4 regions of the Paenibacillus sp. SER-28 genome follow, and region 3 is predicted to be linked to each of the others. Evidence: riboswitches for the same ligand, from Rfam matches in the RefSeq annotation. Region 3 holds a riboswitch; each other region holds the start of a gene.
What was found. Region 3 has a riboswitch for cobalamin ahead of ACUYLD_RS13305 (ABC transporter substrate-binding protein). Riboswitches for the same ligand answer to the same signal wherever they lie in the genome.
Positions count from the first base shown of each region.

Region 1 (4,570 bases), on a different contig from region 3:
TTATGTGGAGCGGCCGGAACAATTGTTGGATCGAATACAGCTTATGTCTATACTGATTTCCGACTCATCGGCAAAGGACGAACTGTATTTGAATTTTAGTTGCTCCTGGGATCGAGAACATGGCTTAGGCGTACATATGAAGCAGATGAAAATGGAGCATATTCAAGGTGTATACACATTATATGATCTAGAATAAATCCCCCTTCCTGGCTTTTAGCAAAAAGGTCGGAAAGGGGAATAGGATAAGGCGAAAATGATGGCGCGATTGGATACGATAAAAAAATTAGTTGGATACAGCCAATGCAGCCCGGGCTGCTTGAGCTGCTTGTACCATTTGCCGCAAGGCGGCGACAGCTTCCTCTTTGGTGCGGGTTTTCAGACCACAATCCGGATTAACCCAGAACAAATCTGATGGCAGTACGCGCAGGGCACGCTGGATCATGCTTAGCATTTCAGATACATCGGGGATGCGCGGGCTGTGGATATCGTACACGCCCAGACCGATGCCTTTGTCGTATACCTGATCTTCAAAGCTGACAATCAGTTCTCCGTGGCTTCGCGAGGTTTCAATAGATATAACGTCGGCATCCATATCGGAGATGGACTGAATCATATGCTGAAATTCGGAATAGCACATATGCGTATGGATTTGGGTCGCTGGCTCAACGGTGGCCGTGGTCACAAGGAAGGCTTGAACCGCCCAATCCAGATAGGCTTGCTGCTGTTCTTTTTTCAGCGGAAGCCCTTCACGAATTGCAGGCTCATCGACCTGAATCATGCCGATGCCCGCTTGTTCCAGTGCCTCTACCTCTGCCCGTAATGCCAGAGCCAACTGTAAAGCAACTTGACTACGTGGAATGTCATTACGTTCGAAAGACCAGTTCAAAATGGTCACAGGACCCGTAAGCATTCCCTTAACAGGCTTGGAGGTTAACGATTGGGCGAATGCCGTTTCTTCCACGGTCATGGGCTGATCGAAGGAAACGTCTCCGTATATAATCGGCGGTTTGACACAACGGGAGCCGTAGGACTGCACCCATCCGTTTTGCGTAAAAGCAAAGCCGTTCAGCTTTTCGCCAAAAAATTCAACCATGTCGGTCCGCTCAAATTCCCCATGTACAAGCACATCAATGCCAATGTCCTCTTGGATATCAATCCATTCCTTAATTTGCTGTTGGATGAACGTTCGATATTGCTCGGCAGACCATTCTCCTTTGCGATAGTGCAGGCGGGCCTTGCGGATCTCGGCGGTTTGCGGGAAGCTACCAATGGTCGTCGTAGGCAGTGGAGGCAACTTCAGCTTATTTTGCTGAATCTCACGACGCTCGGCGAAAGGAACGCTGCGTGACAGAGGCTCTTTGGCCAACAGGTCGGCCAGATCGGCAGCTGTCTGTACGCGTGCCGCTGAACTGTTGAAACGGGCTACCGCATCTGTACTTTGTCCAAGCTTGGTGAGTGCGGATGGATCGTGTTTGCCAAGTGCAGCCGTCAGGATGGCGATTTCCTCTAGCTTTTCATCAGCAAAGGCCAGCGCTTGCACCAGCTCCTTGTCCAGCTTGTGCTCTGCCTCCAGGCTGACTGGCACATGCAGCAGACTGCATGATGGCTGTACGATAAGCTGCTCGGCAGTGGTCTGTTCTGCTAACTGACCCAGCAGAGCAGCTACAGCGTTCAGGTCGCTGCGCCATATATTGCGTCCGTCAATGACACCAGCGCCCAGCGTTTTTCCTTTAGGGAAGCCATGCTGCAATATATGCTGAAGATTTTCGCCATCATCATACACAAAATCAAGACCCAGCCCCTGTACCGGAAGTGCGGACAGACGCTCATAATGATCTAGGCTGCCAAAGTAGGTTTGCAGCATTATATTTAAGGAGGGCGCAGCTTGGGTCAAAGCTTCATAGACTTCTTGAATAATGTCCAGATCCCCTACTGGGAATGAGGTGGTCAGGACAGGTTCATCGATTTGGATCCACTGAACACCTTCTGCTGCTAGTTCAGACAGGACACGGGTGTATAAAGGCAGGAAGGTTCTTATAATAGAGGCAAGCTCCTTACGATCATAGCCTTTGGAAAGGGTAACGAATGAATAGGGGCCGATGAGGACCGGTTTACCCTCAATGCCTAGTTCCTGTTTTGCTTCACGATAAGCCTGTAAAGGTTTATTTTCAGTGAACACCGGAACTGCGTTCGCCAATTCAGGAACGATGTAGTGATAATTGGTATTCATCCATTTGGTCATTTCACTGGCGGTTGCTCCCTTCTGTCCACGAGCGATCCCGAAGTACACGGACAGAGGAATCGGACCTGCGGGACGAAAGTTGAACCGTTCAGGTACTAGACCGAACATCACAGATGTATCCAGCATGTGATCGTAATAGGAGAAGTCTCCGACAGGAATGCGATCAATCCCCTTGTCACGCTGCTTGCTCAGATGCTCCAACCGTAATTTTTTCATCTCCGTCTGCAGTTCGCTTTCGTTAATGCTGCCGTTCCAGAAGCGTTCCAGTGCTTTCTTCCATTCCCGATTTTCGCCGATACGCGGATATCCCAGATTACTGCTAATTAAGCCGGACAATTCAGGCCATTCAATAATGGACATGTACTTTTCCTCCTAGTGGGTAGCTGTTTTATTTTTACGTACCAAAAAAGGCATTCTTCCCCCCAAGGTTAAAAATAAGTAGGGGAAAGAATGCCTCCGTGATTAAAAAATCAAAAATACGGCGACTGCTCTTAACACCTCCCTATCTTCCGTAGGTACTTGCGATGTTGTTAAAATAGGCAGGTCTCCTGACTTACGGATCATGACGCTCAGCATTCCTTCCCGGTCTGTGGACCAGTGGATATATGAACAGCTGAAAGTTCCCCGTTTACAGTGGCGGGACCGTGCCGGATTTGCACCGGCTTCCCTTTTAAGCCTGATCTGAATAGAACAGACACCTATCTCCAAGCTATGCGGTTAAGGTATGACGAATAATTATGCACTCGTATACTTGTTCACCATCATAAGTGAAACTTACAGGATGCGCAATAGAAACTCCAATGGAATCTGTTAGCCATATGAAAAAAAGACAAGCCTTACCCATGATGGGGGCTTGTCTTAGATTAGATATAGCATCTTGCTTGCTGGGTAAGCATCGCCTTATGTCAATGAAACGGTATAACCTGCCTGAATACTGGCTTTCACATCTACCAGACGCTGGTTGCGACTGCCCCGGAAGGGAAGGGTCAGGTCCTTTTGCTGTTCTACAAAACGACCGTCCACAATCACATCGCACAAAAGCGCCAGTTCCTGTCGCTCCTGATCTGTGAGTAGATCTTCATAGACAAAGCCAGTGTAAGCCCACACGGTTCGGTCGGGACAGGCTTCGCGGAAGTCACGCACAAATTGCGAGCATTCTGCTGCTGAGAAAAACGGGTCTCCCCCGCAGAGAGTCAGTCCATCCAACAACGGATTTTCCATGATGTCACGAATGACCTCCTGTTGTCGTTGGGGGGTGAATGGCTCGCCTGCACGGAAGCTCCATGACTCTGGATTAAAGCATCCAGGACAGGCATGACGGCAACCGCTAATGAACACAACGGTGCGCAGGCCGTATCCTTCGTTCAGAGATTCCGGAATGTAGCCACACAAATTCACTTATGTTTCACCCGGTCTCGAACTTCTGCCTGTTTTGCGGCATTAAAGCGAACGGTATAATCTCCTGTCAGATATCCGGTTACCCGACGTAAGCGCTGAAAGTGTGTGTGCTCCTCATCTGTGCCACATTGGGGGCAGCTTGTCCCGATAATCCCTTCATAACCACATTCCGTACAACGATCCACCGGATGGTTGATGGAGAAATAGCCGATGTTCTGATGCAGCGCGTACTGAACAATTTTAAGAAACGCATCCGGGTTATTCCGCGCATTACCGTCCAGCTCAATGTATGAAATCGCACCAGCGTTGCATAGGTTATGGAACGGAGCTTCCAAGCTGATTTTACGAGCAGCCGGGAGCGTGTAATACACGGGAATATGAAAAGAATTCGTGTAATATTCTCGATCATTTACCTCAGGAATAATCCCGAAATCACGTTGATCCAGCAATGTGAACTTGCCCGACAGACCTTCGGCAGGCGTAGCGAACAATGTTATATTTAAATTGTGATATTCACTCATTCGATCGCAATACACGCGCATGGAAGTGATGATTCGCTGTGCCTCGCGGTATACAAAATCATCCTCCCCGTGGTGTTTCCCGTATAGTGCCTTCATGCACTCAGCCAGCCCGATGAACCCAATCGAAAGCGTACCGTGTTTTAGTACGCCTCCCACCTTATCATCTGGTGCCAGTTGTTCTCCACCTTCCCATACCCCTTCGCGCATCATAAAGTCCGAGGCTTTGGCCGGTTGGCTGGTCTGGATTTGATAGCGATGAATTAGGCCATCTACCGCAATGCGCATAACTTCTTCTAGTCTCGCATCAAAGCGATCACGGTCAGGTGTCAGGCGTTTGCCTGTGCAAATACCATATTCAATGCCAAGCCGCACCAGATTAATGGTATTGAAGGAGAGATTCCCCTTGCCA
Region 1 is NZ_JBRECM010000005.1:302,853-307,422, reverse strand. It holds gene ACUYLD_RS15520 (DUF6985 domain-containing protein) at 1-196, shown strand, start outside; gene metE (5-methyltetrahydropteroyltriglutamate--homocysteine S-methyltransferase) at 284-2,602, opposite strand; cobalamin riboswitch at 2,764-2,959, opposite strand; gene nrdG (anaerobic ribonucleoside-triphosphate reductase activating protein) at 3,143-3,640, opposite strand; gene ACUYLD_RS15505 (anaerobic ribonucleoside triphosphate reductase) at 3,637-4,570, opposite strand, start outside.
Region 1: linked by a shared signal. The riboswitch ahead of metE (5-methyltetrahydropteroyltriglutamate--homocysteine S-methyltransferase) and the one ahead of ACUYLD_RS13305 (ABC transporter substrate-binding protein) in region 3 are both predicted to bind cobalamin.

Region 2 (4,570 bases), on a different contig from region 3:
CTGACCGTACCGACCTTTCTTACGAAGATTGGGGTTGATCTGTACGTTACCAGTTTGGCGGTAAAGCGGATGTTTGCCCAAGCCTGGGGGAGCCTGATGGTTTGGCCCGTAGGTTTGTTAGGCTATGTCTGTTCGTTTATGCTGTTCTCCAACATTGTGCAAATTTATGAGTTCAGCCGGGAGTGGACCGCGGTGATGATCATTTTTTTTGTTATCATGCCTTTGTTGCTATGGATGTTGCTCCGACCCAAACCTAAAGGGAATGGCGGAGATGATAGGGCATCTAACGGAGAGCGGGATAGCAGTAGTCAGAAAGAAAGCCAGCATGAAGGCAGACCAGAACACGGTCACTTATAAGATTACTGTATTCATCGGAAAAGTAATTCTTATTTGTCTTTTACCCCTCTGATTGTATACTTGGTAGAAAGAAATACGACTTCTACAAGGGAGGCAACAGAATGGCACAACGCATGGCAGGTAAGAGAGTCGCTCTTGCGGGTCCCCGTAAAGCAGAAGAAATGGCGCTGCTAGTTGTGAAGATGGGGGGTGAGCCAGTACAGCGCCCGGCCCAAGGTACCGTTTTTCTGGATGATATCGAGCTGCGCAACGCTGTTGTATCGTGGGTGAAGCACCCTCCGGACTGGTACATCTTCACGACAGGTATGGGGCTGGATGCCCTGTTCGATATGGCAGAGGATATGGGCGTGGCTGAGCAGATTATGGAGCTGCTACAATCTTCCAACATTGCAGCGCGGGGCTACAAGACGGTCAATGGACTCAAAAAGCGTGGCTTTACGCCAGCAGTACGAGACGAGGACGGAAGTTTGATCGGATTGACAGGAGCTTTCGCCCCATACGATCTGAAGGGGAAAGAAGTATTGTTGCAACTGCATGGCGATCCAGCCCCACGGTTGGTAAAGTGGCTGGACGAGCAGGGGGCAGTGACCCGCCAGGTACTTCCTTATAAGCATATTCCACCTGAGGAAGCAAAATTGCAGGCGTTACTGGAGGATGTTATCCATCGTAATGTTGATGCTGTTACGTTCACGAGTGGTCCGCAAATTCGATTTTTAGCCCAATATGCGAGAGAGCAAAATCGAATCGAGGATTTACTGGAAGCTTTCCGTGAGGATGTGATTGCTGTATCAGTAGGGAAGGTGACTGCACAGTCCATTGTGGAAGAAGGGATTGATCGAGTCGTGTTTCCAACCGAAGAGCGCATGGGCGCGATGATGGTGGAGCTGGGCAAATATTTTGAGCATAACGATTCGGTGCATGGCTGTGGTCTGAAGATCGTGAATGGTCATTGAAATGAGATGAAAATGAGATAGAAATGAGATAGAAATTATAAATATAGTATGCTAAAAATGAACTTATATTTTTGGATAAAGCGTAAAATAAAGATAAGGGCCTGCGAGGTCTTTATCTTTTTTTATTGGACATGCATCGACAAAGATTTTTGTTATAGCGAAAATATTTAGCTAATATAATGAATAAGTTTCGATGCATGATACTTGAGCATTTTGCATAAATCCCAAGAGCGTTTTCAAATAAGCAATATATAGATCGAAACGCTTTAGTTCGTCTATATATTGTACTTATGAGCGTTGGGAATCGAATTATGCTAAATGCTGACTTAGGACAGGAGCTGAGACGTTAATGAATTCTATTTGTGTATTTGCCGGGTCCAGACCTGGACATTCATCGGTATATGTTGAAGCGGCAGGCAAGCTGGGAGAAGCCATGGCTCGCCATCATATCCGTCTGATCTACGGTGGCTCCAGTAGGGGGCTGATGGGAAAAGTGGCGGATGGCATGCTGGCGGGTAACGGTCAGGTCACTGGCATTATGCCCACCCTGTTATTTGATGCAGAGATCATTCATCGGGGAGTTACCGAATTTATTGAGGTAGCAAGCATGCATGAGCGTAAAGCGGCAATGAGCGAGATGGCCGATGCGTTTATTGCCCTTCCAGGTGGCTTGGGAACCTTTGAGGAGCTATTCGAGGTATTGTGCTGGGCGCAAATCGGCATTCATCGCAAGCCGATTGGGCTGCTGAATGTGAATGGATATTTTGAGCCGTTAGTAGAAATGGTGCGTCATAGCGTGCAAGAAGGGTTTACCGGGGCTGAGCATCCAGCGTTATTAAGTATCTCTGCGGACCCGGACGAATTGCTACATATGTTAAAAAATAAAGCAGAGAACTTGAAATAAAGCGTTTTTCGTGCTTGCACAACTGATTGAGGCAAGGTTATGATAAGACCCATAATCAAATAGCGGACAGACAAGGTGCCTTTGCGGTTGAGCAAAGGGTAACAGGGAATCGGGTGCAAATCCCGAGCGGTCCCGCCACTGTAAGGAAGAGGATTTTTTTAACTGGTCACTCGTGAAAAACGGGGAAGACGAAAGAATCTGTTGATGCCAAGCCAGGAGACCTACCTTGATCTGTATGCACCGTTAACCTTCGCGGAGAGGATGGGTGTACGAAATCAGGAAATCAGGCACACGTTGCTTTTTCCATGTTGGTTAGAGGTTTGCGTGGATATGAACGTGCAGCAGCGTTTGAAGCGTAAACAGACAGGTGGAAAACAACGGCAGGCTGGAGGAAGACAAATAGTGTCTTCTTACGCTGTTTTTTCGTCTGATGAGAGATACGTACATAGAAACCCCATCCGGGCAGGATGGGGTTTTTTGAGTTACAGGATGTGCATAAATCATTGAAATAGATAGGATAGCTACCCTGAAAAGGATGAATAGGAGGAGCACGATGAGCCCATTAGGAAAATTGCTGGTGATTGGATTTGGACCAGGAGATATGGAACATATCACAAAACGGGCGCTGGATGCGCTGGCCGAAAGTGAGGTCATTATCGGCTACAATACCTACGTTGATTTGATCCGTCCGTTGTTGAACGGACAGGAGATTGTACGCACAGGGATGACAGAGGAAGTGAGCCGTGCGCAGGAGGCGGTTCGCCAAGCAGAGATGGGCAAGAAGGTAGCTGTCATTTCCAGTGGAGATGCAGGAGTCTATGGTATGGCAGGGCTGGTGTACGAAGTGCTGATGCAAAAAGGCTGGCGACGCGAGGACGGGGTTGAGGTAGAAGTCGTACCGGGGATCTCGGCTATTCAGTCCTGTGCTTCACTGTTGGGGGCGCCAGTTATGCATGATGCTTGCACGATCAGTCTGAGTGATCATCTGACCCCATGGGAAACGATTGTGAAGCGTGTAGAAGCAGCGGCTTCGGCCGATTTTGTGATTGCATTATACAACCCGCGCAGTGGTCGGCGTACACGCCAGATTGTGGAGACGCAGTCCATTTTGCTGCGTTACCGCGATCCGCAAACTCCAGTTGGGTTGGTGAAAAGTGCTTATCGTGAACGTCAGCAAGTTATTGTAACGACGCTGGAAGATATGCTGAATCATGACATCGGGATGCTGACGACTGTAATCATCGGCAATTCCTCGACAACGGTGTATGACGGCTTGATCGTGACTCCGCGCGGATATCAGCGCAAATACACGCTGGATGCGACCGAGCAAGCGCTCAAGCCGCATCAGCGTCTCCGCACGGAAGCGGAGCCGTGGTCGCTGGGCGCACAAGAGGCTGCACCGCAGGCAGGCGCAGCCCCGACTACGCCCGCTGGACCCTCCGCGAGCGGCGCTGCGGTTGCGACGCAGGCACGCCCGCAAGCGATGGCTGCCGTGCAGGCAACGACCGCTGTGCAAACCGGCGCAGCAACCCCGGCATCGCTGGCGGCAGAGGCACTAAGCCGCCTCGCTGTTGGCGGCAAGCTGCCTGGCGCAGCCAACGCTCGCTGGAGCGGGCAAGCGCCTACCGCCGAGAGCACCGCCGGAACGGCAGCGGTGGCCGGAGCGGGGGCCCCGGCCGGGATGGCGACAGGCGGCTTTGGCAAGCCTGCGCTATTTGAGGTGGGCGTTTCCCCGGGGGTGGGAAACAAGAAGTTCACCGCTCGCCAGATGGCGCTGCTCGCCGAGGTAGCGGGTGATGATGGCGAACTGGAATACACGCCAGATCATCAGATTGTGCTGCGCGTGCCGTGTGCAGACCCCGAGGAACTGGTTGGACGGCTGCGGGATGAACGATTCATTGTCATGCCGATTGGCGATGTGTTTAAGGTAAAGGCGTGCGACTTCTGCAATATGGAGAAGGATGACGCTGTGCCTGTGGCTGAGCATCTACAGGTTGTACTTGGCGGATTACAGGCACCCAAGGAAACGAGCATTGCTTTGAACGGATGCGGTATGGCCTGCTATGGAGCGGTGCTGGAGGATATCGGCATCGTCTATCGCAAGGGAGGATACGACCTCTTCCTTGGTGGCAAAAAATTCGGTCGCAATGCTCATGCCGCTCAGCCCGTAGCGGAAGGGATTCCGGGTGATCAAATTACTGACATTGTGGAGAACGTCATCGCTGAATATAAGGAAAAAGGGCATCCGAATGAGCGTTTTCATAAATTTTTTAAACGTGTAGGTGTCGTTGCGGGTTTCCGGCATGAAGATGCACCAGCAACGGTAGAAGTGAATGCGGTTTGTGGTGATTAATGG
Region 2 is NZ_JBRECM010000005.1:273,229-277,798, reverse strand. It holds gene ACUYLD_RS15395 (GerAB/ArcD/ProY family transporter) at 1-357, shown strand, start outside; gene ACUYLD_RS15390 (uroporphyrinogen-III synthase) at 459-1,310, shown strand; gene ACUYLD_RS15385 (LOG family protein) at 1,660-2,214, shown strand; cobalamin riboswitch at 2,272-2,457, shown strand; gene cobJ (precorrin-3B C(17)-methyltransferase) at 2,768-4,567, shown strand.
Region 2: linked by a shared signal. The riboswitch ahead of cobJ (precorrin-3B C(17)-methyltransferase) and the one ahead of ACUYLD_RS13305 (ABC transporter substrate-binding protein) in region 3 are both predicted to bind cobalamin.

Region 3 (4,570 bases):
TCACCCTCCGTGCTTGTCAATAAAAAGCCCGTAGTACCAAGTATTTAATTGTCCGTCACGACGAATTACAATCCTGTTTCATCATTCTTTTACTTGCCCGCTCTATTCGACATTCTTTCGTGTAACCCTGTCTAGGTATGATATAGAGTCCTTTGAACGCAATAGATCGTTCGGACGCCACAGCTCCAGTCCAAAGTAACTGAGTAGACTCGCGAGAGTCCCGCTACTTTCCGCTATAAAAAAAAAGCCGTGTTGGTTGCAACGGCCTCTCTTTTTATTTCAATTTATTTGATATGATTAGTGCTTTTCTACTCTGAAAGCAATTCCCACAGGCTTGTCTACTCTCACATAACCTATGAAAGGATCACCTATGAATGGAGCTGGCCAATACATTCCTAATCTATGTTTTTCATATCGTGGAAAAGCACTAATGACCCATCTTTCTCCTTTAGGAACATTGATTGAATATTCATCATCTAGGCCAATATCAGCTTCTATACCAAAACCCAATGTGCCTTCTATAGCTTTAACGCCACCTGTTATTGCTCCTTCCGCTTTCACTTTAATATTAGTTTTCACTGCAATTTTTGCAGCAGCAGGCCCAGTATATGTACTTACACGAATTGCATTGTTTGTATCAACCCAATAACCTAGATTTTCATGGGTTTTAACAATAGGAGTCACCCCAATGGATTGGGTACTAATTCTATCATTATTACCTTTTTCTTGATTTAAATTGTCGTAATTGACATAATAGTAATAAACATCATCGTTAACACTACTAGGATCGATATATTTGTAGACTTGTCCTTCCTTGGCCTTTATTTCATCTGTCGGTTCCCATTTTCCGGCTTCTGATTGTATCGTCGATGACAATGGATTCGGCGCATCATTTGCAGAAGCAATGGCTCCATATGGTAATAATATTGCTGTCAATGCTGCAATTATTGCTGTTTTAGTCATGACTTTGAATGGTTTCATAGTATTAAAATTCTCCTCTTCGAAAAATATTATTGGGGGCTAAGAAATGAGTAAATTTGAAAAAAATCTGTTTAAGTATTTGTCTTACGGTTTTTTGGTAGGAATATATTATTCCTTTATTCAAGGACCAACGACGACAACTTCTTCGCTTAACGGCTCATTGCAACTTTACACAGTGTCCGCATCTACTTTTATTTTCAGAACATTATCAACCTCATTTCTACTAAGTCTCCTCTCTGGAGTCGTGTATACAATTGTTTTTTTATCCATAAGAAGGAATAAGTAAATATTACCTGTAAATTTTATGTTTGTAAATAATTTTATTTAATGGATAAAATTTAAAATAAGATAGAAGAGAGCCGTATTGATCGCAACGGTCCTTTTATTAACTGACGGTTTAATAGCAAGTGCCTCCCCGTTTGGTTGTTCGTACAAAACTCTTTAGCTCCGCAACTTTTCGAGCGTTAAAGCAAGCCGTCGCGTCGTCCTGGTTTACAGTACGACGCTGTGAACGACCTGCAAGATCCCTCGCTTCGCTCACTTACTAGCTAAAAAATAACTGGACTGCTAGGCACCTAAACGGCACGCTGACATGGCTTGTCAGGAAATGGTCAGTTAACAAATTAAGCCCCCGGCTAATCACCGGAGGCTTTTCAAACTCATTCTCTAACTCACTAAGGAATGTTTACGGGTAAATTCTCTAATAGTTAAATTTGTCTCAAAGGCTGTCTGAGAAGAATCAACAATATAGTTCTTTTGTTTGGTAGCTGCTCCCCATGCTGTTATCCTTATAATAGAAATTCCACAAGGTTTGCTCACTAATTTTCCGATCAACTCTTTGGTTTTGTCGCTTTTCAAATCTTTTTCTTCCTCAATTTTTTGGAGAAGAAATAACCAACTGCTTTTTCAGGCCTTTGGAATAATGTATCTTTTTTAATAGCTTGTACAATTGATCTGCAATCTCGCTGCTAAATTTTCGTTTATGCTTCTCTTTTAGATTCATTAAGTAGTCTGGTACAGTTTTCGGGACAGCATGAGGGAGACGGAATGACCGTCATTTCGTGCACGCAATGAATAGCCATTGCCTTCATTCTCACTATATTGTTCAAATTTAAATTATTATACAGCATTTATTGACAAGCCTGTGACAACAAAATAAGATCGTAATGGAAAGAAATAAAGGAAGAAAACAGGTGTGAGCCGGACGACTCTATGTACGGGGTTTTGTTGAGACCATGTGGATAGTTGTTGAGCGTGTTCACTTAAAAGGGAAGTTCGGTTGATTCCGACACGGGCCCGCCACTGTATACAGGCATCAGCAGGATACTGCTGGAGCTTTCAGAACAGCCACTGGAACTGTGAAGAACCGGGAAGGCCTGAAAGATACGCTTGGAGTCAGGAGACCTGCCTGTTTTGACATCACTGTCAGACCCACGGGATGCTGGGGAGGTGGTTAGGCGTGCTGCATACGGAATGTCTGAAACCGATCTGATCCCTTCTATGTTTTTGGAGTTGGTTTCGAGGTGTGTTTTGACATTTTATAATGAAAGCATTTCTGACTGCTGATCAAGTGGTCCGGAATGCTTTTTTCGCGTTTTGCGTTAGGTTTATATGATTTTACAAGATAGAGGGGGATTCATCGAATGATTAGCAATCGTAGCAGGCGCTCATGGTTGATATGTACAGGGGTGATGCTGTTACTGGCAGTTATGGCTCTTTCGGGATGTACTAGCAATAAGACGTCGAATAGCTCCGGCAAAGATGAGAACGCGTCAGTACAACAAACAGCGACAGGTAAAAAGCTGGTAATGGCGTATACATGGAAACCGTCAGGTGTTGACCCGCACGGAGATAATAGCTGGGATGTGATGCGATCCGGTGTAGGTGAGACACTGGTACGTTTGAATGAAAAGCTGGAGCCTGTGGCTTGGCTGGCAAAGGAGTGGAAGCAGGATAGTCCTACAGTTTGGACGTTCAGCTTGCAGGATAAAGTCACTTTTCATAATGGAAAAAGTATGGATGCAGCAAGTGTAAAAGCATCTTTGCTACGCTCTATCGAGAAAAGCCATCTGGCGAAGGATTTACTGAATGTGAAGTCCATTGATGTAAGCGGCCCGCTGGCCTTAAAGATTACGACAAACCAGCCGAATGCGGCGTTGGTGTCCAATCTAGCTGATCCATCGACGATTGTACTGGATGTGGCATCGATGAAAGATGAGCAGAGTTACCCAGCGATGACAGGCGCCTTTAAAATTAAAGCGTTCAGCAAGGACCAATCCTTGGTCGTAGAGCGTTATGACGGATACTGGGGCGAGAAGGCCCGTTTGGCTGAGGCGACAATGAGGTTCATTACGGACGGGAATTCGCGCCTGATGGCGCTGCAATCCGGCGAGGTGGACGTAGCGACGGATATTCCGGTTGATAACGCAGAGGTACTGAAAAAGAACGACAGGCTACAAGTGCTGTCGGCTCCCTCCTTGCGCACCCATATGCTCGTGTACAATATGGAATCCCCAGTATTCAAGGATGCGGCGAACCGTAAGGTGGTAGACAGCCTGATTCCACGCACATCGATTGTGAGCGCCGTCATGAGGGGCTTCGGTACGGAAGCAAGCAGTCCGTTCCCGAGCATTCTTCCCTTCGGTAAAGTTGAGCGTAAAGCGCTGGACGGAACGGCGGATCAGCTGTTAACGAAGGATGGCTGGCAGAAGGACGCCCAAGGGACATGGACTAAGCAAGGCAAGCCGTTCGAGGTTACGCTGCTGACTTTTCCTCAGCGTCCGGAGCTCTCTGTTATGGCTGAGGTCATCCAAAGCCAATTGCTGAAAGAGGGAATCCAGGTCAAGATTCGCAAGGTGGAAAATATCGACGAGGCGTTGACCAAAAACGATTGGGATTTTGCTATGTACAGTATGCTTACTGCTCATACAGGAGAGCCACAATATTTTATGGACATGTTTTATTCTTCGAAAAGCGAAGCCAATGTAAGCCGTTATAGTTCCAAACCGCTAGAGAGTATTCTTAACAGCTTGAAGCTGGCGAAGGATACAGCGCAGCGTAATGCTGTGACACTACAAGCGCTGGATATCATCGATACGGATTTGCCACAGTCGTTCATTGTGCATCCTGACAATGTGTTTGGTGTGAAAAAAGGGGTAGAGGGTTTTACACCCCATCCGATCGAGTATTACTACATTACAGCGCAATCCGATATTGCGGAATAACGAGCGGCGTATCCTATGATTCGTTTTATACTGGAACGTGTGGCGCAGCTGCTCATCATTGTATTCGTTGTATCCACGCTGACTTTTGTACTGATGCGGCTGGCTCCTGGAGACCCTGCTACCATTTTGCTCACCGCGCATAATGTCCCTGCCTCCGAGGAGGCGTTGACGACGCTACGGCAGGAACTGGGCTTAAACGAACCGCTTCATATTCAATATGTGAACTGGCTGCGGGATGTGTTCACAGGGCATTGGGGCACCTCGTATGTATCCAAGGAATCCGTGCTAGCCGAACTGTGGAACAGACTGCCTGCTACTGTGGAACTAGCTGCTGCGGGCTTTGCCGTCATGACGGTGCTTACGCT
Region 3 is NZ_JBRECM010000004.1:180,145-184,714, reverse strand. It holds gene ACUYLD_RS13315 (hypothetical protein) at 298-981, opposite strand; gene ACUYLD_RS13310 (hypothetical protein) at 1,648-1,839, opposite strand; cobalamin riboswitch at 2,204-2,407, shown strand; gene ACUYLD_RS13305 (ABC transporter substrate-binding protein) at 2,625-4,205, shown strand; gene nikB (nickel ABC transporter permease) at 4,221-4,570, shown strand, end outside.

Region 4 (4,570 bases), on a different contig from region 3:
TCCCCCACCAAGTTCCTTCGTCGACGCTCCAGCTTATATTCTTTAACGCATGGAATTCTCCATAGGCACGTGTCAGACCCGCTACCTCTAATGCCCGATCACGCACTTTCTGTGATTCACTTTGTTCTGTCACAGCAGTTCCCCCCTGCGCAGCTTCTTGTTCCGATACAGGAGATATGCGAAGAACGGTGCCCCAACAAAGGCCGTCATCACGCCCAGAGGAATTTCCGTGGGGGATAACAACGTGCGAGCCGCCGTATCCGCCCAAGCCATAAAAATGGCTCCACCGAGCGCAGATAATGGAACAATCATCCGGTAATCAGGACCTGTCACCAGACGAATGATATGCGGTACAACAAGTCCCACAAAGCCAATCACTCCACATACCGAGACAGCGGCAGCTGTCAGCAGCGTGGAAATGATCAGGACAGATAGCTTCGTCGCATCTACATGAACTCCCATGTGAGCCGCCTGACGTTCACCCAAAGCCAAAATATTCAGCACACGTGCCCGGTTCCATAGAAATACCAGTCCTATGACCACATAAGGTAAAAGGATTCCTGTATATGACCAACCGCGCAGACTAAGACTTCCCATCGTCCAGTACAATATTTCATTGACCGTCTCCTTCGACATGGCTGTCAGAAAGGAAACAACTGCTCCTAGAAAGGATTGCATCACCACACCCGACAAAATGAGACTTTGTGTCGGAATTTTTCCACCTTCCCGTGCCAACGTTAGCACCATCCACAGCGTCAGCATTCCGGTCGTAAATGCCACTAGCGGCAGCGTCCATATGCCAACAAATGAAAATTGAAGGCCCCAATAGATCAGTACTGCCGCTCCTACCGAAGCCCCCGAGGATACCCCCAGTGTATACGGATCAGCCAAAGGATTACGCAGCACACCCTGAAATCCGGCTCCCGCCAGCGCCAGCGCTGCTCCTACCAACATTCCCAGTAACACTCGTGGCAATCTGACCTTCAAAATAATCTGCTCTGAGGATGTATTCCAATCCGGTGTAAACGTATCGCCTAACCACGGAAGGTGGTTAACCAGAATGCCCGTGATCTGGCTGACCGGAAGCTTGGCCGAGCCGATGCCAAGACAGAGCAGCAGCGTCAGCAACAGCAGGACAAGACCTGTCCCTCCAAAGCCGATCAGTTTACGGTTCATTTGAAAATTTCAGGATACACGCCCTTGGCCACTTCCTTGAGACCTTCCGTTACGCGTGGACCCGGACGACTGATCAAATTATCATCCACGGCAAACACCCGGTTATGGCGAACAGCCGATATTTGATCCCATCCACTGCGAGCTTTAATGATTTCGCCGAGCGTCTGGCCAGTTTTGTCGTCCTTGACACTTTTGCTGTACAAAATCACGTCAGGGTTCGCAGCAATAATATTTTCTTCACTAATTTGGTACCACCCCTTCTGCGTGGCACCTACATTTTCGCCGCCCGCCAACGTAATCAGCTCGTCCATAAACTCGCCTTTACCAACTGTCCAGCCTGGTGAAAACTCGACGTATACCCGCAGCTTCTGCCCTTTACCGATATTTTTAACTCCTTCTTTCACTTCCGCTACATCTGCCCTCATCTTGTCAGTCACCGCTCTCGCATCTTTCTGATGATCGGTGATTTTTCCATACAATTCGATGTTAGCTATGACATCTTCAACTGTCTTCGGTTCCGTTTTAAAAATCATAATTCCCATGTCGCGCAGCTTGGTCGTAGCCTGTTCACTAAGTGATATCCCTGCAAAAACGACTTCCGGGTTAGCAGCAATGATCGCCTCTTCGTTCGGTTTCATAATACCGCCCACTTTAGGCTTTTTCGTAGCTGCTGCCGGGTAATCAGAGTAGTCGGAGACGCCAACTATTTCCTTATCCAGCCCGATGGCGAACAGCGCCTCGGTTTCTGCCGGGGAGACGGAAACGATTTTATCCGGCGCTTTTTTGAATGTAAATTCCTGTCCTGTTGCATCCTTAACTGTGAGTGGGTAAACTGTTTTGCCCGGAGGCTCTTGTGCGGTTACGGTCTTTCCTGGCTGCTGTGCAGAAGTCTGATTCTCTTTATTTTCAGCATTTTTTCCATTAGAGCCACATGCACTCAGCACAACTGCCAAAATCGGAACCAATAGACCTGTTGTCCAAACCTTTATTTTTTTTCCTGCCATGATTTGCACCCCTTCATAAAAAAATCGTTAAGAGCGTTACTTGAGCATCATCAGATATCTTCTAAATCCAGCCTTCTTTTCCTATCAAAAAAACCCCGCATCCTCATATTAGGACACAGGGGTCACGTTAGCGCAGATTGTGCGCAGGCGGCAGCTTCTTTCCGCACGGACAGTCACTGCGAACACGTCATCCTTTCCTCGAAGGATTATGGTGACAGGCGGACGGGCAGGTATCCTGACTTATGGTAAGATGCATGTCCTGAAATTCCTTCATATGCTTAGTAGCACATAAAGCAGGACTAACCGGCATGTTTCCATTTACAGTGGCGGGACCGCGCCGGACTTACACCGACTTCCCTTTTAACAGCGCAGGCAAGGGAAACCATAGTTTCATCACACTGCGCCGACCTCGTCTGCTGGATATTTGATGTAGTGGTAGTCAAGCCGTTCTTTTACTTGATGATTATAGGTTAAAATGAGGCGGCTTACAACCCAAACAGCCTCTTTACCCGCTGGTGTCTAACCTAATGAGGGAGCATTTCCGCTATGTAATTGTGCGGTCCTGCCAGCCTCAATTGAATCCTAAATGCTTCTCCCGGCTTCGGATTCAGACTCCAAAAATCATGGCCCGGTATCAGCATGCAAGCTAACTGACGAATTACGCCACCATGCGTAACGACCAAAACAGAGGGCGGCGCAGCAGTCAAATCCATGGGTTGAACTTCCATAGCAACACGCCATTCATACAGAGAGTCAAGAAATTTCCGCAAACGATTCACAAAATCTGTCCAAGACTCTCCTCCAGGAGGGGTTATCCGTTGCGGCTCATCAATCCAAGCGCGATACAACGACACATCCTTGAGCATGTCATACGTTTTTCCATCCCACTCGCCAAAATGAAGCTCTCGCAGACGTGGTTCCATCATAGGAGACATAGTAGATAGGGAACCTCCAGACGTCAATTCTGACTCCGGCACAATGATCTGCAAGGTCTGGCGACATCGCCTTAAATCGCTGCAATAGATTCGAGCAAAGGACTGCCCCTGCAATTCTTCTTGCAAAGGCTTTAATTCCTGTTCTGCTCCTGGTAGCAAACCTAAGTCGGAGTGTCCCATATATCGACGTTCCTTATTCCATAAGGTTGTGCCGTGACGAACTAACACGAGTTCCATGTCCCAATGCAGATCTTCTTTAGCATCATATGGCACCTTATCCTCCTGTGAGTTCGGACTTTGTACGTATTCTACCGTCCTTTTTGCTGCTATATCTTGCTTCAAGATCATGTCACTTCCTGCTCGATCATTATTCAGTGTGTCACGCCTCACCCTCACCGCACCCATCCCAAGGCAAAACAACCTGCGGCTCCTAACAAACACAATCCTACGAACATACTGGACACGGCGAACATCAGCTGGATTGTATGCCGTATATCTTTCGACTCTAGCGGTCGTATCCAATCGCCCATGTATGCACGAAAAGAGCGTACGCCATGATACACATTATAGCCTCCAAGACGAATCCCCAGTGCTCCAGCAACAGCTGATTCCGGGAAGCCACTGTTCGGGCTTGGGTGCAGACGAGCGTCTCGCTTGACTGTGCGCCAGCTTCTCGCAGCATCTCGCTTGTACATCCACGCCGCTACGACAAGCATTGCCGCTGTCAGGCGTGCCGGAATGTAGTTAGCCACATCATCTAGACGTGCTGAAGCCCAGCCTAAATGCAGATACTTTTCATTTTTATAGCCAACCATGGAATCGAGCGTATTCACAGCACGATAAGCCAGCGCCAAGGGTGCTCCTCCGATCAGGGCATAAAAAAGCGGGGAAATAATCGCGTCCACGATATTTTCAGCGACCGTTTCAACCGTACCACGTACAATCTCAGGCTCATCAAGCTGTTGCGTATCCCGCCCGACAATCATGCCCAGCTCCCGCCGTGCCGCTGCCAGATCATCCGCCTGCAACGCTCGGTATACGGCCATTCCTGCATCCTTTAGTCCTTTGGAAGCAATCGTGGTCGCAATCAGCACCATTTCTGCGCCGACAGACAACCACGGATGAATCCAGGCAAGCAAGTGCAACAGCGCCCAGGCGAGCGCAAAGGAGCCTCCCGCCACAATGAGCGGAAGCAGTATACCCGCACGTTTCAGCCCCCGATCACTGCGGACCTGGCGACGAATCGCTTTTTCCAATGCTGAAATGGCATGTCCCATCCCGATGACTGGATGCGGCAACCACCTCGGATCACCGATCAGCCTGTCCAAAAGGTAGGCTGCCAGGATAATCAAGCTAACTGTCACGCCGCTGCTCCTCCTCCAGCACTTCACCCAATACAGACAGCAGCCTGTCGTTGGCTTCTGCATCCTTGACCGCAATGCGAAAATGGCTCGT
Region 4 is NZ_JBRECM010000001.1:378,870-383,439, reverse strand. It holds gene ACUYLD_RS01795 (ABC transporter ATP-binding protein) at 1-133, opposite strand, end outside; gene ACUYLD_RS01790 (FecCD family ABC transporter permease) at 130-1,176, opposite strand; gene ACUYLD_RS01785 (ABC transporter substrate-binding protein) at 1,173-2,180, opposite strand; cobalamin riboswitch at 2,389-2,582, opposite strand; gene ACUYLD_RS01780 (histidine phosphatase family protein) at 2,705-3,463, opposite strand; gene cbiB (adenosylcobinamide-phosphate synthase CbiB) at 3,508-4,479, opposite strand; gene cobD (threonine-phosphate decarboxylase CobD) at 4,469-4,570, opposite strand, start outside.
Region 4: linked by a shared signal. The riboswitch ahead of ACUYLD_RS01785 (ABC transporter substrate-binding protein) and the one ahead of ACUYLD_RS13305 (ABC transporter substrate-binding protein) in region 3 are both predicted to bind cobalamin.